Regions from separate parts of the Photobacterium sagamiensis genome, predicted to be linked through region 3. Evidence: predicted binding sites of a transcription regulator. Region 3 holds the regulator's gene; each other region holds the start of a gene.
What was found. Region 3 encodes PurR, which represses purine synthesis genes. Its sites were predicted from a motif close to TNANGNAAACGTTTNCNTNA; they were not measured.
Positions count from the first base shown of each region.

Region 1: the regulator PurR is predicted to act here: its motif matches at 3,414-3,433, upstream of L4D76_RS09185 (uracil-xanthine permease family protein).
Region 2: the regulator PurR is predicted to act here: its motif matches at 2,960-2,979, upstream of purT (formate-dependent phosphoribosylglycinamide formyltransferase).
Region 4: the regulator PurR is predicted to act here: its motif matches at 2,442-2,461, upstream of glpX (class II fructose-bisphosphatase).

Region 1 covers NZ_JAKJSP010000019.1:94,400-100,325, reverse strand. The annotation lists gene spoT (bifunctional GTP diphosphokinase/guanosine-3',5'-bis pyrophosphate 3'-pyrophosphohydrolase) at 1-282, shown strand, start outside; gene trmH (tRNA (guanosine(18)-2'-O)-methyltransferase TrmH) at 388-1,098, shown strand; gene recG (ATP-dependent DNA helicase RecG) at 1,114-3,195, shown strand; gene L4D76_RS09185 (uracil-xanthine permease family protein) at 3,603-4,970, shown strand; gene envZ (two-component system sensor histidine kinase EnvZ) at 5,028-5,926, opposite strand, start outside.
Region 2 covers NZ_JAKJSP010000054.1:16,278-22,203, reverse strand. The annotation lists gene L4D76_RS22520 (nitrous oxide-stimulated promoter family protein) at 1-219, opposite strand, end outside; gene L4D76_RS22515 (hypothetical protein) at 460-753, shown strand; gene L4D76_RS22510 (thiopurine S-methyltransferase) at 1,039-1,677, shown strand; gene purT (formate-dependent phosphoribosylglycinamide formyltransferase) at 1,728-2,903, opposite strand; gene L4D76_RS22500 (hypothetical protein) at 3,195-3,599, shown strand; gene L4D76_RS22495 (DMT family transporter) at 3,717-4,604, opposite strand; gene cdd (cytidine deaminase) at 4,776-5,663, opposite strand; gene L4D76_RS22485 (CidB/LrgB family autolysis modulator) at 5,909-5,926, opposite strand, start outside.
Region 3 covers NZ_JAKJSP010000047.1:5,212-11,137, forward strand. The annotation lists gene torA (trimethylamine-N-oxide reductase TorA) at 1-26, shown strand, start outside; gene torD (molecular chaperone TorD) at 206-856, shown strand; gene L4D76_RS20745 (hypothetical protein) at 1,078-1,644, shown strand; gene L4D76_RS20750 (hypothetical protein) at 1,701-1,898, opposite strand; gene L4D76_RS20755 (hypothetical protein) at 1,979-2,374, opposite strand; gene purR (HTH-type transcriptional repressor PurR) at 2,927-3,931, shown strand; cyclic di-GMP riboswitch class I at 4,130-4,234, shown strand; gene L4D76_RS20765 (TfoX/Sxy family DNA transformation protein) at 4,358-4,948, shown strand; gene L4D76_RS20770 (hypothetical protein) at 5,176-5,568, shown strand; gene L4D76_RS20775 (carboxymuconolactone decarboxylase family protein) at 5,689-5,926, shown strand, end outside.
Region 4 covers NZ_JAKJSP010000019.1:140,719-146,644, forward strand. The annotation lists gene L4D76_RS09415 (ferredoxin--NADP reductase) at 1-561, opposite strand, end outside; gene L4D76_RS09420 (helix-turn-helix transcriptional regulator) at 575-1,195, opposite strand; gene glpX (class II fructose-bisphosphatase) at 1,348-2,355, opposite strand; gene glpK (glycerol kinase GlpK) at 2,646-4,157, opposite strand; gene L4D76_RS09435 (MIP/aquaporin family protein) at 4,199-5,047, opposite strand; gene zapB (cell division protein ZapB) at 5,804-5,926, shown strand, end outside.

The sequences.
Region 1 (5,926 bases), on a different contig from region 3:
GATAAGTACATGCCGGCAGAATGGAGCGAAGACTTTGAGCAGGAATTCATCACCAATTTAAAAGTCGACATGCAAAACCATCAGGGTGCACTGGCGGCGTTAACCAATACTATCGCTGCAACCGGCTCCAACATTCAAGGTCTTGCGACCGAAGAAAAAGATGGTCGTCTGTACACCGTGACGGTACGCCTGACCACCAAAGGGCGGATTCATTTAGCCAATATCATGCGCCGTATTCGTGTGATGCCCAATGTGGTTCGTGTGTCACGTCAAAAAAATTAATGTCCAGGAGCGAGTTTCTAGAAACTAGAATCTAGAAACTCGCACCTAGATACTAGATATTTAAGATCTCAACCCTCGCCCCTCAAACAAAACACTAAACTGCTTATGACTCCTGATCGTTACCAACGGATCCACTCAGTTCTGGCTACCCGCCAGCCCGATTTAACCGTATGCATGGAAGAAGTGCATAAACCGAATAACGTGTCAGCCATTATTCGTACGGCTGATGCGGTCGGGGTTCACAAAGTCCATGCCGTCTGGCCAAAAGACAATATGCGGATACTCAGTCATACCTCGGCCGGGGCACGTAACTGGGTCGAATTAGAAACTCACGACAACATGGTTGAAGCTATCAGTCAGCTTAAAACCCAGGGTATGCAGGTACTGGCAACCCACCTGTCAGACACCGCGATTGATTTTCGTGACGTCGATTACACCAAGCCGACCGCAATTATTTTGGGTGGCGAGAAAAACGGGATCACCGCTGAAGCACTGGCAATAGCGGATCAGGACATCATCATTCCGATGGTGGGTATGGTACAGTCGCTTAACGTCTCGGTTGCCAGCGCCCTGATCCTGTATGAAGCACAACGTCAGCGTCAGCTTGCGGGCATGTACGAACGAGAAACCACCCTATTGCCAGACGACGTTGTTCATCGCATTCTGTTTGAGCGCGGTCATCCGGTATTAGCCAAAGTCGCCCGTCGCAAAGGTCTGCCTTATCCGCCACTCGATAGCGAAGGTCAAATTATCGCCGATGAGGCATGGTGGGCTACTATGCAGGCTATTGAGCCAAAGAAGAAAAAAACCAAATAAGGATCAGCAAGAGCAATGAGCGGAAAGTTATTAGAGACCATCGCCCTGATGGAACTGTCCGGGGTTGGCGCTAAAATGGCAGAAAAGTTGGAAAAAGTGGGCCTGTTTACGGTTCAGGATCTGCTTTTCCACCTGCCGCTCCGCTATGAAGATCGTACCCGCATCTGGCCTATCGCCAATGTCATGCCGGGTCAGCACCTTGCCGTTCAGGGCGAAGTGGTCAGTAACAGCATCAGCTTTGGCAAGCGTCGCATGCTAACGGTCAAAATTGCTGATGACACCGGCTCTGCTACCTTACGTTTTTTCAATTTCAATGCGGCAATGAAAAACAGTTTATCGGAAGGTAAACAGGTCAAAGCCTATGGCGAAATAAAACGCGGCAAATACGGGTTGGAAATCATCCATCCTGACTACTCTGTTTTTTCTGAACCAACCAAGCTTACCGTCGAAGAAACCCTGACCCCGGTTTACCCCACTACCGAAGGATTACGCCAGCTAACCTTGCGTAATCTGACGGATCAAGCGCTGAATTTACTCGATAAAGCCGCCGTCACGGAACTGTTGCCAGATGGTTTATACGATCGCCAGATGACCATGGCACAAGCGCTTCATGTGATGCACAGGCCAACACCGGATGTATCGCTGGACCAGTTGGAAGAAGGCAAACACCCCGCTCAGCATCGGTTGATTTTAGAAGAGCTGCTGGCTCAGAACCTGTCGATGCTGGCACTGCGCACGAAAAGTCAGCAACATAATGCCTGGCCGCTCGCCCCAAGCGACAACTTGAAAAATCAGCTCTTTGCCAACCTGCCATTCAGCCCGACCGGGGCCCAGCAACGCGTTGTCGCCGACATCGAAGCTGATCTGGCACAGGCCAAACCGATGATGCGCTTAGTCCAGGGGGATGTGGGATCAGGGAAAACCCTGGTCGCCGCACTGGCTGCCCTGCGGGCAATCGAACACGGCTATCAGGTTGCCTTAATGGCCCCGACAGAACTACTGGCCGAACAGCATGCGCAAAACTTTGCCCAGTGGCTGAATCCGATGGATATTCAGGTTGGCTGGTTAGCCGGTAAGCTCAAGGGCAAGGCCCGCGAAGCTGAACTGGCCCGGATTGAAAGCGGCGAAGCCAAAATGGTGGTCGGTACCCATGCCCTGTTCCAGGAACAAGTCGTGTTTAATAATCTGGCACTGGTCATTATCGATGAGCAACACCGTTTTGGTGTCCATCAGCGATTAGAGCTGCGGGAAAAAGGCGCGAATGAGGGCCGTTACCCTCACCAGCTGATCATGACGGCAACCCCGATCCCCCGGACGCTCGCCATGACCGCCTATGCCGATCTTGAAACCTCGGTGATAGACGAATTACCACCGGGCCGAACACCGATCCAGACCGTGGCTCTGCCGGATTCCCGTCGTGCTGAAATCGTTGAACGTATTCGTTCCGCTTGCCTTAATGAAGGCCGCCAGGCGTATTGGGTCTGTACCCTTATCGATGAATCAGAAGTCTTAGAAGCGCAAGCCGCTTCCGATACCGCTGACGAGCTCACGGCATTACTGCCAGAGCTAAAAGTGGGTTTAGTGCATGGCCGCATGAAGGCTGCAGAAAAACAAGCCGTGATGCAGCGTTTCAAAGTCGGTGAACTGCATTTACTCGTCGCAACAACTGTCATTGAAGTCGGTGTCGATGTCCCCAACGCCAGTCTGATGGTCATTGAAAATCCCGAGCGTTTAGGCCTGGCCCAGCTCCACCAGCTCCGCGGCCGTGTCGGTCGGGGGAAAGTCGCCAGCCACTGTGTATTGCTTTATCACGCCCCCCTTTCGAAGACAGCCCAAAAGCGCCTCGGTGTATTACGCGAGAGCAGCGATGGCTTTGTTATCGCACAACGTGACTTAGAAATTCGAGGGCCGGGTGAACTGTTAGGTACAAAACAAACCGGTATCGCTGATTTTAAAATCGCCGATCTTGTTCGTGACCAGCACCTTATTCCGCAAGTACAAAAACTGGCTCACTACCTTCATGATAAATACCCGAGCAATGCCAAGGCTATTGTTCAACGCTGGCTGGGACAGCGAGAAAACTATTCGAATGCTTAACTAAGGCAGACTACCTCATATTGAGCCAGCTTGATTTCATAGTCTGGTCGAAAACAGGAAAACAGATAGTTTTCGGCAAGTATTTAGATCCATATAAGCAACATTAATCTTCAGTGTGATCTGCATTTCCCAGTGAATATAAGCACTCTGGCACATCTATTACCATTTCTCCCACTTCACCCTAATTGCCACTAAAGTGAAATTTTATCACCACCAAACAACGCAATCGTTTGCTATTTACAGAAAGATAATTAAAATAGCGCACAAATTTCACCCACTTTCACTTCTCCTTGTGTTGGTCTGGATCTGAGTAACAGCAATCACAGAACTATCCGGCTTTCACGTATTGATGCCCATTCAGCGCATCCGATCGGGATAAAGAAGTAAATCCAAGGAAAACAACGGCCATGACCCGCCAGCACAGCAACATTGAAACACCGCGCAATTCTGATCTGATCTATCGTTTAGAAGATCGGCCGCCACTGCCGGAAACACTCTTTGCTGCCACCCAGCACCTATTGGCAATGTTTGTTGCGGTGATCACCCCGTCGCTGATCATTTGCCAGGCACTTGGCTTACCCGCCAGCGACACCAATACCATTGTAAGTATGTCCTTGTTCGCCTCCGGGATTGCCTCGTTTATCCAAATTCGCACCTTTGGCCCGGTGGGCTCTGGCTTGCTGTCGATTCAGGGCACCAGTTTCAACTTTCTAGGCCCGATCATTGGCGCCGGCTTGGCATTAAAAGCCGGCGGGGCCGATATTCCAACCATGATGGCGGCTATCTTCGGTACGATTCTGGTTGCCTCACTCACAGAAGTGTTTATTTCACGCATATTGCAACACGCCCAGCGTATTATCACCCCGCTAGTCTCAGGTATTGTGGTCACCCTAATCGGTCTCACCCTGATCCAGATCGGCTTAACCTCTATGGGCGGTGGCTATGCTGCCATTGAAAACGGCAGCTTCGGCAGCCCGGATAACTTAATGCTGGCGGGTACGGTATTAGGCTTCATCGTATTGTTGAACCGAGTAAAGAACCCCTACCTGCGCGTATCGTCCATTGTGATTGCGATGGCAGCCGGCACTTTGCTGGCATGGTTTACCGGCATGCTGGACACTTCTCGCACAACAGAAAGTGCTTTAATCGCAATTCCGATGCCAATGCAATACGGCTTAGGGTTTGACTGGGGTCTGCTGATCCCACTGGTTATTGTTTTCGCCATCACTTCGCTGGAAGCGATCGGTGATATCACGGCAACCTCAGAAACTTCAGAGCAACCTGTGGCTGGTCCGGTTTATCTTAAACGCATCAAGGGCGGCGTACTGGCTGACGGTATTAACTCGGCCCTGGCATCGGTCCTGAACAGCYTCCCTAATTCAACCTTCAGCCAGAACAACGGTATTATCCAGCTGACGGGTGTTGCCAGCCGCTATATCGGTTACTTCGTGGCAGGAATGCTGGTACTGCTTGGCCTGTTTCCGGGAGTCGCGAACTTAGTGCAGCTGATCCCGGAGCCGGTATTAGGCGGTGCAACCATCGTAATGTTCGGCACCATTGCCGCTTCCGGGATACGTATTATCTCGCGCTGCGAGCTCGACCGTCGCGCCATTCTGATCATGGCGCTGTCATTTTCTATGGGGCTGGGTATTGCTCAGAAACCTGAAATTCTGCAGTTCATGCCCGATTGGGTGAAAGGCATCTTATCTTCCGGCATGGCTGCCGGCGGGATCACTGCGATTATCCTGAACCTGGTGTTGCCGGAAGAGCAGTAAGATTAATAAAAAGCGAGTGTCGAGATCCCAGGATCTCGACACTCGCAACTTGTCTCTCTACTTCTTCGCTATCAGCGGCAGGCTGATTTGTACTTTCAGCCCCCCTTCACTGCGGTTGCTCACCACAATGCTACCTTCATGCTGATCAACAATGCGTTGCACAATGGCTAACCCCAGTCCGGTTCCTTCCGCCTCACTGCCGCGGGCAGAATCGCCACGGGTCAGCGGCTGGAACATCCGTGAAACCTGATCCGGTTCAATCCCCGGCCCATCATCTTCAACACTGTACCAGACTGATTTACGATCAGCAGAAGTACCACTGGCTATCTTAACCCAGCCGTTACCATAGCGGATCGCATTGACCACCAGGTTAGCGGCTAATCGCTTCATCGCAACACTATTGGCTTCGACGATGCCGGGAATATCATCCAGATCAAGCTCAATTTCCCGCTCGTAGCCCCCTTCGCTTTCCGCCACTTCTTGCAGCAAGTCATTTAAGTCAATCGCTTCGACCGCCTGCTTTTTGGTGGATTTCAGATAGTCCATAAACTGACTGATGATGTCATTACACTCTTCCGTGTCTTTGATCATACTGTCGGCAAGGTAGCTATCTTCGGGCGACATCATTTCCGTGGCCAGACGAATACGGGTCAACGGCGTACGTAAATCATGACTGACTCCGGCCAGTAACAAGGCCCGGTCATCTTCCAGCTGTTTAATCCCTTCCGCCATCCGGTTAAAAGCTTTGGTCACCGCGCGGATCTCCGACGCTCCTTTCTCCGGCAAATGTGGCGGGATCTCCCCTCGTGCCACTTGCAACGCCGCTTTTTCCAGCGCCACCAGCGGCCGGTTCTGCATCCGGATAAACAGCCAGCCACCGGCAATCACCATAAAGGCAATCATCAGGCTGTAACGAAACAGTGGCGAGAAATCCTCTTCCTGCAATTCCGAGAGCG
Region 2 (5,926 bases), on a different contig from region 3:
TTTATAGCAGTGAATAGGGCAACGACGGCAAGTTGGTTTCTGTTCACCGTATGGACAACGGTCTAAACGTATTTGTGCGTAATCAAGAAAGTCTTTGCAATGCTGACAAAGCTCAGACTTCTGATGATGGTCATGGCAATAGATATTCACCATCGCGCGAATGGTTTTAAACTCAGTGTTGAGTGTACCGATTAAGATGTTTGTAGCTGTCGATTTCATACTGTTGCCTAGGGAGCGGAACTGACTTTATCCTAAATTATAAAACCTGTATTTTAAATGCAGTTATAGGGTTAGTGGCTCAAAAGTTGATCTTAAACAGTGATTTATATGACATATTTGAGGGTACATGTTATCAACATGAAAAAATAACGCATTTTGTCGCAATAATCCGACCTTCATGGGTTGATTTCATTGGTGTTGAGCAGTAGTATCCGCTCCTCTTTTTTTATGGTGGTGTATATGAGCAGATTTGAGTGCCTTGAAAGAATCGTCGACGAATATCGTAAGAAAGTTCGTGATTCTGAGTTTAATCGACAGAATGACAGTGAAGTAGCAAAAGTACTTGTACTGCTTGTTGGTAACTCTATGTTCAACCTGGCAGATGAATTTGCTAATTGGGTAAATCGTGGTGGTGATCGCAGCTATGGCGGCAAGTTTTTTGTGTCTAAGCAGTTAATGACTTTGCTTGAGCCTGTAACTTTCCGTGGCGTAACGGTTCGCCGAGATTCGATTAAACTATTCAGAGTGTCGTGATCTGTCTTGTTTCTATCGTTTGTTGAATGACACTCATAAAGAAAAATTGAAGAACAGATTCTCAATCCAGCTTCGCAATTGTTAAGCATGATTGACAGAAAAGGATGCCTCGGCATCCTTTTTTGCGTTTGACGTAGCGAAAAAACGCCTGCTATCAATCTGGTGAGCTTACTCATACCGCCACTTTTGGTAGCTGTAGATTCAGCAAACAAAGTGTGGTCAACTAATTGCCAATCGGTATATCCGTAAAAGTCAGTCTAATAAGAAACAGAAACAGGAACAAACATGAACGCAGAATTTTGGCATAGCCGCTGGGCTGAAAATCGTATTGGTTTTCACCTGAATGATACCAACCCGGCGCTAACAGAACATTGGCACGCAGTGAAAGCGACGCGTGATGACCGTGTTCTTGTACCTATGTGCGGTAAATCAATTGATCTTATCTGGCTTGCTCAACGGCACGATAACGTTATTGGCATTGAACTGAGTGACATCGCCGTGAAAGCGTTCTTTGCAGAGCAGCTCTACACGCCAATGGTGAGTGGGGTAGGCGCCGAAACGGTTTATGAGTTTGATGAAATCACCATTCATTGCGGTGACTTTTTCTCGGCACGGGTTGAACCCGTTGATGTGGTTTATGATCGTGCGGCATTAATTGCGATGCCACAAAATATGCGCCAGATGTACGCAGAGCGTCTGCTGGCGTTGTTGAAAGAAAGTGGGCGTATCCTATTAGTGACGCTGGATTATCCGCAGGAGCAGCTTGACGGGCCTCCATTCAGTGTTTCCAAAGAGGAAGTCGAGAGTCTGTTCAAAGATTGTCGAGTGACTCATCTAGCGCGTGATGATGCAGATGAATCGCATCCCCGACGTCAGCGCGGCTTAACCCGCTTTGCTGAAGAGATCTGGTTGATCGAGAAGTGATCGAAAAAAGGAGCCGATATCGGCTCCTTTTTACATTTTGCTATCAAGCGTTAGAAAACGACCTTAACGGCAGCAGCAGCGGCGATTGCATCAGAGACAGCCTGTTCCGTACTGTCACGGCGTGTCAGGGCCACACCAAGGCGACGACGGCCATTAATCTCTGGCTTGGCAAATAACCGGACTTGAGTTTGCGGACGGGCCAGAGCCGCTGCCAGGTTATCAAAACGGATATTCTCAGAAACCCCTTCAGCAAGAATAACGGCAGACGCTGACGGGCCGTATTGGGTAATACTGTGAATTGGCAGTCCTAAGAATGCGCGAACGTGCAGGGCGAACTCGGAGAGTTCCTGCGAAATAAGCGTTACCATACCGGTATCATGCGGGCGAGGTGATACTTCGCTAAATAAGACTTCGTCACCTTTAATGAACAGTTCAACACCAAACAGGCCATAACCACCCAGCGCGTTAACTACTTTTGCTGCAACGTCTTGTGCCGCTTTAATTGCTGCCTCAGACATCTGCTGTGGCTGCCACGATTCACGATAGTCCCCATCTTCCTGACGGTGACCGATTGGCGCACAGAAGTGAATACCGTCAACAGCACGCACGGTTAGTAGGGTGATCTCGTAATCAAACTCGACAAAACCTTCAACGATAACGCGCCCCGCACCTGCACGGCCGCCTTCCTGAGCATACTGCCAGGCAGATTCGATATCAGCCGACGTTTTGATAACGCTCTGACCTTTACCTGAAGAGCTCATAATTGGCTTAACAACACAGGGTGTACCAATGCGTTCAACAGCAGCGACGAAATCAGTATATTGCTCAGAAAACTCGTAAGGCGATGTCGCAATACCCAACTCTTCAGCGGCCAGACGACGAATGCCTTCTCGGTTCATGGTCAGCTGAGTGGCATTGGCAGTAGGAACAATATTCACGCCATTAGCCTCTAGCGCAACCAGGGTATCGGTAGCAATGGCTTCAATTTCAGGAACAACGTAATGCGGCTGTTCTTGTTCAATCACTTTTTTTAAGGATTCGCCATCAAGCATATCAATAACGTGGCTACGATGGGCAACCTGCATCGCAGGAGCATTGTCATAACGGTCAACCGCAATCACCTCAATACCTAAGCGCTGGCATTCAATAGCCACTTCTTTACCGAGTTCTCCAGAACCAAGTAACAGTACACGGGTTGCATCAGAACGAGTTGCTGAACCTAACATCGAATTTCCTTACGGTATGTGTTGATACTGGGGCAGATCATACCCGATTTTACTATCAACGCAAACGTTTGCCTTTATGGTTTTCGCTGAAATATTCATCGGTTAGTTATTGTCTGCAAAGGAGTGTGGATGGCTATTTCAGAGAATCTGTGGTGATACTGACCAAAGGCTGCTAACGTATTGATATGCCGTTCTCATTGTCAAAGTTGTGTCAGACATGTTCTGAGGGCATCGAGTTAAGTGAACTTTATCGTTAAATTACCTCTTATCTCTACAAAAGGCAGAATTAAGATGAAGAAGTTATTAATCGGATTGGCGTTATTTCTTGTTGTTCCATTTTCAGCACAAGCCACCCAAAGCATAGGTATTTTCTTCGGCAGCCCTATGTCAGGGATCCAATATAAACAAGACGATCTACGATTCTCGTTAGGCATTGATGATTTTGGTGTCGCATTTGATAAAACCTTTAATCTGGGATCACTGCTTAACAATGGTGAGTTAAACAGTTTTTATACATACGTGGGCGGGCAGTTTGTTGATAACAAGAATGACAAAGTGGGTATCCGTTCTGGCGTTGGTTTTGAGGTGCCGGTAAATAGTTTTGAATTTTATGGCGAAGTCGGACCAACATTGTATGTGGTTGAAGATGTTGATATGGATTTAGAGGCAGCACTGGGCTTCCGAGTTCGATTCTGACGTATTAAAGCGCTTAATGCTGTTCTTTTCATTATCGATTGGATTTACAGCAGCGATTATCGAGATCCACCAAAAAAAGGGTTAGCCATGTGCTAACCCTTGTTGTTTCTATCTTATTTATAAATAAGATTTTCTTTTACGATTTTCCCACTGGGTGATAAAAGCCACCGAAGCGATAATAATTGCTGCGCCCAGCCATAGGCGACCTGGTGGAGCCCAGCCGAAAACCACCCAGCCAGCTAACACATTAAGTGGCAGTTTCGCATGGTCAAAAGGCTGAACGAATGAAGCATCAGCGGCCGCATACGCTTTCGCGATGGCCCATTGCGCCAGAGCCGTTAATAGACCCGCTGCAGCCAGTAATCCCCATGTCAGGCCTTGATCAGGAAATGAAAACTCAGGAGCGGCCAGAAACAGGTTAAAGGGGGTGATCAGTAACAGCAGATAAACCACCATCGTAGTCGGTGGGTCGTAGACTGATAGCTTCTTCACCATTAGTGAATAGCCGGCCCAGAAGAAAGCCGCCCCAACCGGTAACAGAGATGCCCAGTTAAATGTATCAGCCCAAGGCTCTAAGATAACCATCGCACCGATAAAACCGGCTAATGTTGCTACCCATCTCGCAGTACCCACTTTTTCCTTCAGGAATAAACCCGATCCGATTGTGGCAAACAACGGTGATGTCATCAACAAAGCGATACCTTGCCAGATAGGTACAGGGTAAGCGAGTGCCCATAGCCAAAGCTGAATACCAATGACAGAGAGGAATACACGAAAACAATGTTGCCCTAAATGATTGGTACGTAGTGCCTGACGCAGCCCCAAAGATCTCAGCCAGGGAAGCATGGCAATTAACGCAATAAAGTATTGGATGAAGGCGATCGTAGTCGACGGTAATTGCAGTATTACGCTCAAATATTGCGCTAAGCTATTTACGAGGGCAAAAGCAAGCCCCGCGGTGAGCATCCAGCTTGCACCTTGTACTGGGTTGTGTTTGTGAGACATGGAAATAGACTGATAATAATAATATTGACGGATAATACTCTGAACTGATCGTAATTGGTATTAGGGTTGGCTTTGATTCTAAAAGAAAAACCGCCAGAAGGCGGTTTTTATTGAAGGGTATTATCTCAATCGTTATAGGCACTGTTTAAAACAAATTGCCTTATTGAACGATTATGCCGCAACGTAGATCAGCGGGATATCAGGGTTCAGTGCTTCAAGCGTAGCTTGCGTATCTGCAAGGTGGCTGATAGTGCTGTCAGCTTTCTCAACCAATGCCGCTTCCGCAATTTCTGCTAACGGGTAACCAGCCATGTTCATGTTCACCAAGGCAACTTGCAATGGTGGCAGGCTAGGGTTGAATGCCGCATTTTCAGCGTACATGCCGGTAAAGGTTTTGCCGTCTTTTGCTTTGAGTGCAACACCACTGTAGTTGTGGGTATAAGGCGCATGAGCAAGGTTCGCAGCCTGGCAGGCAATGGTTGCCAGTTCATCACTTTCCTGAGTAGTTAACCCGTGATCAACCTCTGCAAGCAGAGCGTCAGTAATATTGAGATCTGCCGGGCCGAACGACTCAGGCAGATATTGTTGAAGGGTCATTGCATCACGCTCAGGCAGTTGAACGACCAACTCTTTTGCTGTCGTTAGCTCATTCATGAACTGACGGCAGTGGCCGCATGGGCTGTAGTTAATCGTAATATCAGAGATACCTGTTTCACCTTTCACCCAAGCATGGCTAATTGCAGATTGTTCAGCATGAATGGTCTGGGAAAGCGATGCACCGACAAACTCCATATTGGCACCGAAATACAGGCGACCGGAATTGCCTCGGACGATGGCACCAACATTGAAATGCGAAATAGGTGTAACGGAATAAGCAGCAGCAACAGGAAGAAGGGCAACACGCAGTTCACTGTCAGTCATTTGTGTTTTTTTGAGCAATTCTTCGAACTGTTCGGGACTTAAGGTAGCGTCAAAGTCAGCCTCTACCAAAATAGGTTTTACCGCTGAAGCAAGATCAGTGGGCAAAGAGCCTAAAGCATCCATTACTTTAGCATGCATGTGTTGTTACTCCGTATCGTTGATGGAGAAACATTGTAGGCGAGCATTTCAAAATCAGGTGTGATCCATGTCACACAAGTGCAATGTTTGTTTCATGCCATACATTTCTGAGAGTGGTGTCACACAAACTTTTGCAATTCGGCTGCTTACTTATCAATGACTTAGTAATGTATGCGATTGCAAGCACGTTAAACGGTGTCTCTTTATGATTAACAATGGCAGCAATGTTGAAAGATAAACAGGCCCTAGTAGCCAAATAATGC
Region 3 (5,926 bases):
TCTTCCCGGCGATGGATTTAGCGTAATTCGCTTTATTCGAAAAGACATCAATAGCCTGCAGTTGCAGGCTATTGATAAATTTATAGGCGATGTGAGTAACAACATTGCCTTTCTTTCCCCAAAAATAGAACCTATTCACATATAATCATTAGCAACATTATGTTTTATGTGAATATGTTTTTAAGTGTCTGGAGTGACAGTGATCATGCAAGAATTTATTGCTTTCAACGAACAACGTGCTGAAATTTACTGGTGGATGTCTTCACTATTAGCTCGTGAGTTGACGACGGAAGATTTAGTGGAATATCACGGTGACGAGATGTTCACCTTCTTGTCTGGTCTTGGTATGACACCAGAGCTTAAACAGCCTGTCGAGTCATTCCGCGAGGCAATTAATCGCTTAAAGGTGCGTGAAGATGCACAGCTTGAGCTGGCAGCAGATTTTTGTGGCTTATTCCTGAGTACACCAAAGTCTGGTGCCCTGCCATATGCCTCTATGTATGTCGGTGAAAGCGGCCTGCTGAATGACAAGCCGGCACAAGACATGAACAAGCTAATGGAGCAGTACAACATTGCTCAACATAAAGAATTCAATGAACCCGCTGACCACATTGCTGTTGAGCTGGATTTCATGGGCAACCTGATTATCCTGGCTAACCATCAAAAAGACGAAGAAAAGCGAGAAGAAGTGATGCAGGCGCAGTTGTCATTCGTGAACAACATGCTATTGAACTGGCTGCCAATCTTTGCCCAAGCATGTAAATCACGCGATAACTTTGGCTTCTATACCGCAGCTGTTGATCTGCTTGTTGCATTTTGTAAATTAGACTCGGCATTCCTTGCCGGAGAAGAATAATAATCTAATCGGTCATCATAAATACTGAACCACACTATCTCTAGTTGCCGGCATTAAATGCCGGCTTTTTTTCTTCATACCAATTCCATTAATTATCTATCCCCACTCCCTGCTTGTTATATCGGTTCAGCAAACGAACAGCTTTCATGACAATACCCTGACATTACCTGCTCGTGACTTTTATAGATTTAAACAACACTGATAACAAAGAGATATCTGCGATGCATAAACTCAATACGCTAGTAAAGCCCTCTCCATCGATGAAGAGCTGGTTTGTTAAAATGTCTTTGCCTCTGGTATTTTTATCTATGATATTGCTGGCTCCTCAAGTTAATGCCAGTGGCATAGCCGCTGATTCAATAGTTGCACAACGAGATACAGTAAACCGCATTAATTCAATCCAGCGGGATCTCACCAGCATCAGGCAGCAAACCCTGCAAGCTAACCCAGACTTGGCAGAACAATCTAAGCAGTTAGAGAGCAAGTTTCAGCAAAAAGCAGATGAAATCGGCTATGCGCCTGAAGAGTTCATAGCTAAAGCACAAGAGATCCAAGAGCAAGTTCAGGATACTTCCCTTAGCGAAGAAAAGCGCAGTGAGCTAATTAAAGAGTTTACAGCGGCCAAACAAACAATGGCGGAACAACGCCAGGCTATCATGGCCGACAAAGACCTAATGGGTATGCAGGAAAAGCTCCAGCAAGATACCTTCGCGGCAATGAAAGCCCAGGATCCCAAAACAGAGCAATTGGTTGATGAACTAAATAATTTAATCGAGACTATTCAGTAATAGCAAAGATTGGTTAAAGTGACTCACCGCGGCAAGTGTGCCGCGGTGAAGTTGGATTAGCAATCATCTTCATAATCGCTCAGATTAATTCCCATCTCCTTGGCCACATCGGCCCAGTAGGGCTCGGCTTCGCAAACACAACAATCACACCAGGGGGCAATCCCTTCATGCATACTTAACCGTTTGTTTCGTCTCGCAGTTCGGGAAATCTGATGCCCCTGCTCTTTGGTGGGGCCAGTTAGCGCTGTTACCATCGCTATTACTCCAAGCAGCCTGCTCAATATTAATTTTAATCTAAATTTGCTGACATGGACTTCGAGCTGCTCATTGGTAATTAAAGCTCAATAGCTTTATTCTGGCTAAGTAACTTCATCCCTTGGATATGTTTTACAAACCATTTCACAATTGCCAGAGCAGCAATGATAAGGCCAACAACCGGAATGACGTGAAGAGCCTTATCCAGAAAATCGCTGTGTACCCAATACTCAGCGCCAGCAACCATTCCTGTAGTAGTCGCTGCAGTTACACCCAGCACCACAAAGAAAGTAAAGAACAAGAAGAAGGTGCGAATAATGGTGTAGTAATGACTGTAAGTCAGTTCATCAGTGCCTTTATTCAACTGGTAAGCGGAATATATAACCGCAACAATGCCTGAAATCATTAAAGTTAAAGGCGTAAGAAAGCTCGCAATGTAAGCAAAGCGAACACCACTTTTATTATCACCGGACATAAATTTGACCCAATATCATCGTCGTTAATATGACAATTATCACACGAATTTCCGACACATCAAGCGAGCCCAAGTGTTACGATGATCCTGATCAAGCGTTTCCGCCAGAGTCCGCAATAACGACCTAAACAAACAAGGGACCAACCAACTATGTCGTCGTTACTGACCTGAAAAGCCTAGCCAAAATCTCTCATTAAAGACTTTAAAAAGCATTTATCCATGCATTATTATGAACCTAGTTTACTGAAGTTGCATAAAGATTGTTGATGTCTATCAAGTAATTTCCTCTTGGTATACAGAAACGTTGCACTGTGCGCTACACTCAGTAAAATGTGAACGCAAGCGATTACACAGTGAAACGCCTTTTGGGGCTAGCATTAATACCAAGCCGCTCGTTAGAGAAGCGGCTTTTTGACGTTTTATACTTTGTGAAATATCAATCGTACCAAATTGAATAAATAGGTAATTAACGGTTGCGTAGTTACTCAATTTGGTATCAGTTAAGAATTGGTCGGATCAGACCTCTGACCTACAATTATTAGAAGAATAAATATGGCAACGATTAAAGATGTTGCACGTATGGCTGGTGTGTCGACCACAACAGTTTCTCACGTGATCAACAAAACCCGCTTCGTGGCAGAAGCAACACAGAAAAAAGTACTGGCCGCCGTTGATGAACTCAACTACGCACCCAGTGCGGTAGCACGAAGCCTCAAATGTAATACGACTCGCACCATTGGTATGTTGGTAACCAAATCAACCAACCCGTTTTTTGCCGAAGTCATTCACGGTGTTGAAGAGTATTGTTACAAGGATGGCTACACCCTGATCCTTTGTAACACCGAAGGTAACTTATCTAAGCAACGTGATTACCTGCGCATGCTAGCTGAAAAGCGTGTTGATGGATTGCTTGTGATGTGCTCGGATATCGACCAAGAGCTACTTGACCTACTTGAACGTAAAAGTGATCTGCCAATGGTGATCATGGACTGGGGCCCGGAAAGCCCGCATACAGATAAGATCCAGGATAACGCTGAATTTGGTGGTTACATTGCTACCAAGCATTTTATTGAACACGGCCATGCTAAAATTGGCTGTCTGTCAGGTCATGTTGAGAAAGTCACCTGCCGTGAGCGTTTAAAAGGTTTCAAAAAAGCAATGGCAGAAGCCAATCTGGTCGTGAATGATGATTGGATTCTTGAAGGGGATTTTGAATGTGAGTCTGCTGTTGCAGCTGCTAACCAGTACATTGCAATGGACGAGCGCCCTACTGCCATCTTTTGTTTCAACGACATTATGGCAATGGCATTGATCAGTACTTTTGAGCAGGCAGGTATCCGCGTACCTGGCGATATTTCTATCATCGGTTACGACAACATTGAGCTAGCACCATACTTCTCACCACCGTTGACCACTATCCACCAGCCTAAACGTCGTTTAGGTAAGACGGCAGTCGAAATTCTGATGGAACGCGTGAAAGATAAGGATCATGCCCGACGTGTGTTTGAAATGGCACCTGAATTAGTGATTCGGAAATCTGTCAAAGACTTAAACTGATCCCACTGCGTACAACAAGAAGCCGACAAGTCATCACTTGTCGGCTTTTTTAGACACGAATATATCATCAGAAAAAATGCTCAATTCAATTTAACAGCGGCGTAAAACATATAAAAAAGCAAATAACTGGAAGCAGTATCACATTTCCAATAGCTTAGAGTAAGAACAAATACCTTATCTACGATAAACTTTATTAAGTCACGAACAAGGCAAACCACCCGAAAGAGTGGGACGCAAAGCTTCCGGCCTAAAAGAAAGTGGTTTTTTATAACTAACTTAACTTATGGTAGCGGGGTTACCGATGGATTTTTGCTCGGATACGGTCAAATTTTTACACACATTTGACAAAACTATTCGGCAACTTGCTAATCTGATTTCCTCGCTCCGATGTTAGGTGACTCAAAGTATTTTTCACCGAGAAGAAGCATGGATAAACCAGTACTAAAAGACACATTAAAATTATTTGACTGTTTAGAGTGCATTAAGTCACGCTCGATGTTTGGCGGTTTTGGTATTTTCGCCGGTGAAACTATGTTCGCTCTCGTAGTGAACGATAAACTACACTTGCGTGCAAATGCCGATAATGAACAAGAATTTAAGCAAGCCGGCCTTGAACCATACGTGTACAAGAAGCGCGGATTTCCGGTTGTCACCAAGCATTATGCTATTCCTGACCAATGGTGGAATGACCCAAGTAAAATTCTCTGCCAGGCAAAACGCTCTCTAGCGGCAGCCCAACAAGATAAAAAGACCAAAAGCAACACCGGTCCTAATCGTATCAAAGACCTTCCGAACTTACGTTTAGCCAATGAACGAATGTTAAAGAAAGCAGGCATTGATACCATAGAACAACTTTTTGATCTTGGCGCACTTGATGCCTACAAAGCTTTACAGCAAACGCATCAAGAATCATTAAATGTCGAGTTGTTATGGGCATTGGAAGGTGCGATCAGTGGTAAACATTGGTCTGTTATCACTGAACAGCGACGTACCGAGTTGTTGTCTGCGTTACCATAATCAATTGATCAACCATGAAAGAGGCGCATCACGCCTCTTTTTTTACCTCACAGATCTCTCTGTCTCTGCTTCTCCAGCAGACTATGCATAAAAGCTCGTATTACCTTATGTCAGGCTATGTCAAATATTGAACCCTCTCACAAAGCTGCTCATAAATGCATCAATAAGCTTTCAATTAATATGAAGGTTTGTAAAATCATGCGAGCATTATTTACTGAGAGGTTGCTATGTTCTGCTCCAAGCCTTTCCCGGGTCAAACAGATCACATATTTAGAGACAAATTTTATAAGTGGCCAAAGCTACTTCGCAGTTTGATCTTTATCAGTTTGCTACCACCGTTAATGGCGATGTTTTTTGTTTACAACCAGTTTGCACCGTTAGATCTGCTGTATGACACTCTTACCATCATTGGTGCATTTAACCTTTTAATGCTGTTTTGGGGCTTAATCCTTAAAATAAGAGCTAAAAAATATTGGTACCGTAATTACCATATTGGTAAAACCATGTTGTTAGCTTTACTTCCTGTGGTGGCCTGCGGTTATTTGCTAGCCACAGAACAACCTGATTCGCGGGTTGCACAGCAAGTTGAGATTCAAAGTGTTGAAATAACCATCAACTAATCGAATTAAAAGATATATTTCATAAATTCCTGAAATATTCATACCCTTAGCCCGGTCTTTGTTGCTGCGTTGGTATAGCATTGAGTTATGCCAGAACAACTACAGCAATAAGGATCCAAAGTGCGTATTTCAACCAAGCCTCGTTATTCCTTTTCTATTAAACCATTACTTTGGCTTCAAAAACGCCATTATGGGGAAGTCTTAAACCCCGCCCTGCTGTGGGGAAGACGTCCGGCACTGTTCTGGCTAGTTGCGGGTTTCTTTGGTTTTCTCGATCGTAAGTCATCACCTATCTCTCCCGTGATCCGCTCTTTAGTTGGTGTACGCGTATCACAGCTTAACGACTGTGCCTTCTGCG
Region 4 (5,926 bases), on a different contig from region 3:
TTGAGGAATTCGTCCCGGTAAGCTCAGCGGGGCCGGTTCTCGACTGACAAAAGGCTGGACGATGAGCTGATCGGGATATTGTTCTTTAAGTGCATTAATTTCGGCCTGATAGCTGAGATCAGAGGCAAAGCGAACGGCATGGATTAACACAATTTTACGGAAGCGTTTCCAGACTTCCTGTTCACGTAAAATGGACAGGTAAGGGCCAATTGCGGTTCCCGTTGCAAGCATCCACAGGTGCTCGCTGTCGGGTATTTCATTGAGGGTAAAATAGCCGTTGGCACGAGCGGAAACAAAAACGGTGTCGCCGGCTTTTAGCGCATGAAGGCGAGGGGAGAGCAAACCGTCAGCTACCCGGGTGGCATAGACTTCGATTTGATTGTCGCTTGGCGGGTTAACAAAGGAGTACGCGCGCTGGATCATTTTTCCGTTGATTTCTAAGCCAAGCTTAGTGAATTGGCCGGCTTTAAAGGGTTCGATGTTAGCGCGTAAGACCAGGCTAAACAGGTCATTGTTCCAATGACGGTTGTTTATTACCTCAGCGGGGATCCAGTCAGCCATAATATTCTCCTAATTATTTAGCACTATGTATTCGATAAGCGCAGCGTCTCTCTCCGGCAATAATGTGTTCATTCCTTACGACCTGATATTCATCGCCCAACAGGCGCTGGAATACTGAGAGTTCTGTTTTACATAACGAAGGACAGCGGATCGCGGCATGGCAAATCGGGCAGTGATTTTCCACTAAAATAAAGTCATTACCGTCTTGCTGAAGTTCAGCCATGTAACCTTCCTGTTCCCTCAGTGTAGTCAGTATTTCTAGTTTTTCTTTTAAAGTTGAACAGCTTGCTAATGCTTTTTGATATTGTTCAAAGCTTTGATCCGCTCGACGCTCAATGATTTGGTTTAAGCCCTGACTGCCAAATATATCTTCAACGGAATCAATCATTTGAATGGCGAAGTCGCCATGGCGATCGGCAAAGCGGCGATGCCCCTTGGCGGTCAAGTTCCAGTGTCGAGTTGGCCGGCCGACTTTGACTTTTACATCCTGAAAATCAACTAATCCGTCATCCTCCAGCCCCTGAAGATGCTGTCGTACCCCCATCGTGGTGAGGCTGAATTCCTGCGCCAGTACCTTGGCGGTTACAGACCCTTCTCGTTTCATGTGATAGAGAATTTTATCTATAGTTTTCATATCAACCTGTCTATTCCTTGCTCGTTGCTATTATGTAATCAGCATTGTAAATAAAGCAACGGCTTTACATAGTAAGGATAGAGTAATTAGCGGTATTTTGCTGGATCAAAAAAGGCGTGCCTGAGCACGCCTTTGTTAATCTGGAGGGGATATTACAGAATATGCCCTTTGATCGCGTCGTCTTTACGATCCAGGTAGTGGGTCGATTTTATACGACGAATAGTGCGGCACTTACCACGAATTAACAGCGTTTCTGTGGTCGCGATATTACCCTGACGGCTGATACCCTCAAGCAGATCGCCTTTCGTGATACCGGTACCGGCAAAAATAACATTGTCACTCTGTGCCATGTCTTCCATACGTAGCACAACATTCGGCTCAACCCCCATTTGATGACAGCGATCGATTTCGATTTGGCCTAAGCGACGGTTTTCGTCGTTGTCACCCTTTACCTGGTGACGAGGAAGTAGGCGACCATGCATGTCACCGCCCAGCGCACGAATGGCGGCGGCAGATACCACGCCTTCTGGTGCACCGCCAATGCAGTACATCACGTCAACTTCGCTGTCCGGCATACAAGTCAGGATAGAAGCCGCCACATCACCATCAGGGAAGGCAAAAACGCGTACCCCCATCTCCTGCATCTGGGCAATCGTTTCGTCGTGGCGTGGTTTTGCCAGTGTGGTGACAACCAGGGTATCCAGCGTTTTACCTAATGCGTCGGCAATATTTTTCAGGTTGTCAATCAGTGGCAGGCCCAGATCGATACAACCTTTAGCCCCCGGACCGACAACGATTTTTTCCATGTACATATCAGGCGCTTTAAGGAATGAACCTTTTTCACCTGCAGCCAGTACTGCCAGTGCGTTGTTTTGTCCCATCGCCGTCATGCGAGTCCCTTCAATCGGGTCAACAGCGATATCGACTGCATCACCACCGGTACCGACTTTTTCACCGATGTAGAGCATCGGCGCTTCATCGATCTCACCTTCACCAATAACAATTTCACCTTCAATCTCGGTTTGGTTCAGAAGGGTACGCATTACTTCTACCGCAGCGCCGTCAGCTGCGTTTTTATCGCCGCGGCCAAGCCATTTGTAGCCAGCCAGGGCTGCGCCTTCAGTTACACGAGAAAATGCCATCGCTAAATCGCGCTTCATGGTTACTCCAGAAATAGAATCAGTGGGTTTGGGTATTTGGGTATCTGTGATTGGTATTTTAACTGGCGGCGATTTTATCATAGCTCGCAGTGAAACGTTTGCGTTTATTTATATGGGATAAAACAAGGCATTTTAGCGACCGTTTTGAGCACGGGGGATGGCATGAAAATGGTGAAAATAAGGGTAAATAAAAAGGCCTGCAGTTGCAGGCCTTCTTTTAAATGGATCAGTTAATGGAGCTGGTTGGGCTTTATCGAGAAAGTATTGTCAAGCAAAGCCCTAAGACGGGATCACTCTTCGTCTTCCAGTGCCCAACCTTTCGCGCACTCTACCGCACGTTTCCAGCCGCGGTAACGATGGTCACGTTTCTGATCATCAGCAGATGGTACGAACTTGCGATCCAACTGAGCTTTGTCTTGCAGCTCGTCAATGCTGTCCCAGAAACCAACAGCCAGACCCGCCAGATAAGCCGCACCCAGCGCAGTCACTTCCGTTACGACGGGGCGATCAACCTCTGTGTTCAGCAGGTCTGACTGGAACTGCATCAGGAAGTTATTGGCAACCGCGCCACCATCAACACGCAGCTCCGCAAGGGTGATGCCGGAGTCTGCCTGCATGGCATCCAGTACATCGCGAGTCTGATAAGCAACACTTTCCAGGGTTGCACGAATGATGTGGTTAGAATTCACACCACGCGTCAGGCCAACGATTGCCCCACGAGCATACGGGTCCCAGTATGGTGCGCCCAGACCCGTAAAGGCCGGAACAACATAAACACCGTTAGAACTGCCCACTTTTTCTGCAAAATACTCAGAGTCTTTGGCATCATCCAGTAGTTTGACTTCATCACGCAGCCACTGAACGGAAGCACCACCCATAAACACCGCACCTTCAAGGGCATAAGCAACGTCGCCTTTAGGGCCGCAGGCCAGGGTCGTCAGCAGTCCGTTTTGTGAGGTGACTTTCTCTTTACCGGTATTCATTAACAGGAAGCAGCCCGTACCATAGGTGTTTTTCGCCTGACCGGCTTCAACACACATTTGGCCGAATAGAGCCGCCTGCTGATCACCTGCAATACCAGAGATTGGGATACGGGTACCGCCTTTGCCGCCAATGTTGGTCTGGCCGTAGATTTCAGAAGATGACTTCACTTCCGGCATCATAGAGAGCGGGATATCCAATGCTTTCAGCAGTTTTTCATCCCACTGCAGGGTGTTGATGTTAAACAGCATGGTACGTGAGGCGTTGGTGAAGTCAGTGACATGTACGCGTCCCTGGGTCATTTTCCAGATCAGCCAGGTATCGACAGTACCAAACAACAGGTTGCCAGCTTCCGCTTCTTCACGAGCACCCTCAACATTGTCGAGGATCCATTTGACTTTGGTGCCTGAGAAATACGGGTCAACAACCAGACCGGTGTTCTCACGAATGTATTCTTCTAACCCTTGCTCTTTCAGGGTTTCGCAAATGCTTGCGGTACGGCGGCACTGCCAGACGATGGCGTTGTAAACGGGTTTACCGGTGTTTTTATCCCAGACAATAGTGGTTTCACGCTGGTTAGTAATACCGATACCGGCTATCTGATCAGAATTAATACCCGCTTTAGCCAGAACTTCAACGAGGGTTGAGCTTTGGGTCGCATAGATTTCTAGAGGATCATGCTCCACCCAACCTGCTTTAGGATAGATCTGGGTGAATTCGCGTTGTGACGTACAAACAATATTGGCGTCGTGATCCAGCACAACGGCGCGGGAGCTGGTGGTACCCTGATCAAGCGCAACAATATACTTTTGTTCAGTCATAATGAATGTCCTTTAACTTTTATTATAGGGTAGAGAGTCTATTAAGCTTTTGCTGTTGCCTGGGCTTCAGTGCTTTCGCTCTGTTCTGACGCGGTGTCGTTGTTTGGCAGGTACAGGCCGATCGCTTTCGGGTAGAGCCAGCCACCGAAGCATGCACCGCAGATTGGCGCAAGGATCGGCACAATCATGTAGGGAATGTCTTTGCCACCGGTTAGTGCCATTTCATCCCAGCCTGCTAGGAAGGCAAAGAATTTAGGGCCGAAGTCACGGGCAGGGTTCATTGCAAAACCCGTTAGTGGACCTAAAGAGCCACCGATAACGGCAATCAAGATACCGATAAGTAGTGGACCCATCGGGCCGCGAGGTGCGCCATTTTTCTCATCAGTAATGCCTAAAATACCAAACATCAGTACTGCAGTAATAACGAACTCAACTGCAAATGCACCGCTGAATGAAAGAGCGGGGTGCGGATAAGTTGAGAAAATACCGGCAGTGGCCAGGCTGGCCTGGGTACCGCGAACAATCTGGTGGGTGGCTTCATATTCCGTAAAGAGGTTGCTGTAAAGGGCGTAAATTAAAGCGGCAGAGCAGAACGCACCAAATAGTTGCGCCACGATATAAGGGGCAACTTTACGCTTATCAAAGCCATGGAACAGGGCTAAAGCGATAGTTACTGCGGGATTGATGTGCGCGCCTGATACGCCCGCCGTACAGTAGATAGCAATAGCGACGCCGAAGCCCCACATGATGCTGATTTCCCATTGTCCAAATTCTGCTCCAGTAAGCACCAGTGCGGCCACACAGCCAACACCAAAGAAGATCAATAATCCTGTTCCTATAAACTCAGCGAGACACTCACCAAGTAGCGTGTGTTGTTTCGAGTTAGTCATCTCTCAGTCCTTTTGTCGATATATTGTAGGGGTATTGCTTTATATTTGTTATTCGAGCGTTAATGTACCGCACTCATGTATTATTGGAATAAAATTGAATCAAAAATGTGCGTTCGAGCATAAAAAGAGAGTTATTTCGAGCATGAGTCAATCGTTTACGCTTTTTATGATTGAACTCTCATTTTGCACTAATGGAATGTAGAATGAAGGTCGGGGATTAGTAACCATATGTAACTTGTTGAATAAAATAAAAAATCCGACCTTATTGAGGTCGGATGTGCCAAGAGGGCAAGTTCTTGGATAACTCCAAGAGAGATACGATCACGATAAAAATTAGCACGCAAGCGCTGCATGAAAATAGAGTTAGATCGCAATTTCAAGCATTCTGCAATTGGGGGGGGTATTATTTTTCAGCGCTTTGGTTGGTTTACAATCGCTTAGGTAAAGACGGACCGCAACGGGGATAAAAATAAAAAATTTATAACAGGGAATTAACTTGTTTTTATATTGATACCGTTAAAATAGAAAAGTCAGCGAAGCTCAAAGCCTCTGCTTATGCAATCTGATTACAATAACAAGGCAAAATTGCTATCAAGATTGTGTAAAATTTATCCATTTGCGAAAAAGCGATGGATTAGAGGATGCCAGATGGCGGCTGCCTCGCTAGAATAGGCGCAGCAACGAATTTAAACCATGCTCGTGTGGTATTACCTTAACGTTTAAGGTAATGATATGGGCTTAGATCAGGTGAACAATATGTCTTTAGAAATGTTGGAAAAGCTGGAAGCCAAAGTGCAAATGGCTGTTGATACAATTTCTCTGCTACAAATGGAAATTGAAGAACTAAAAGAAACAAATGAAAGCCTGACTGCAGAAACG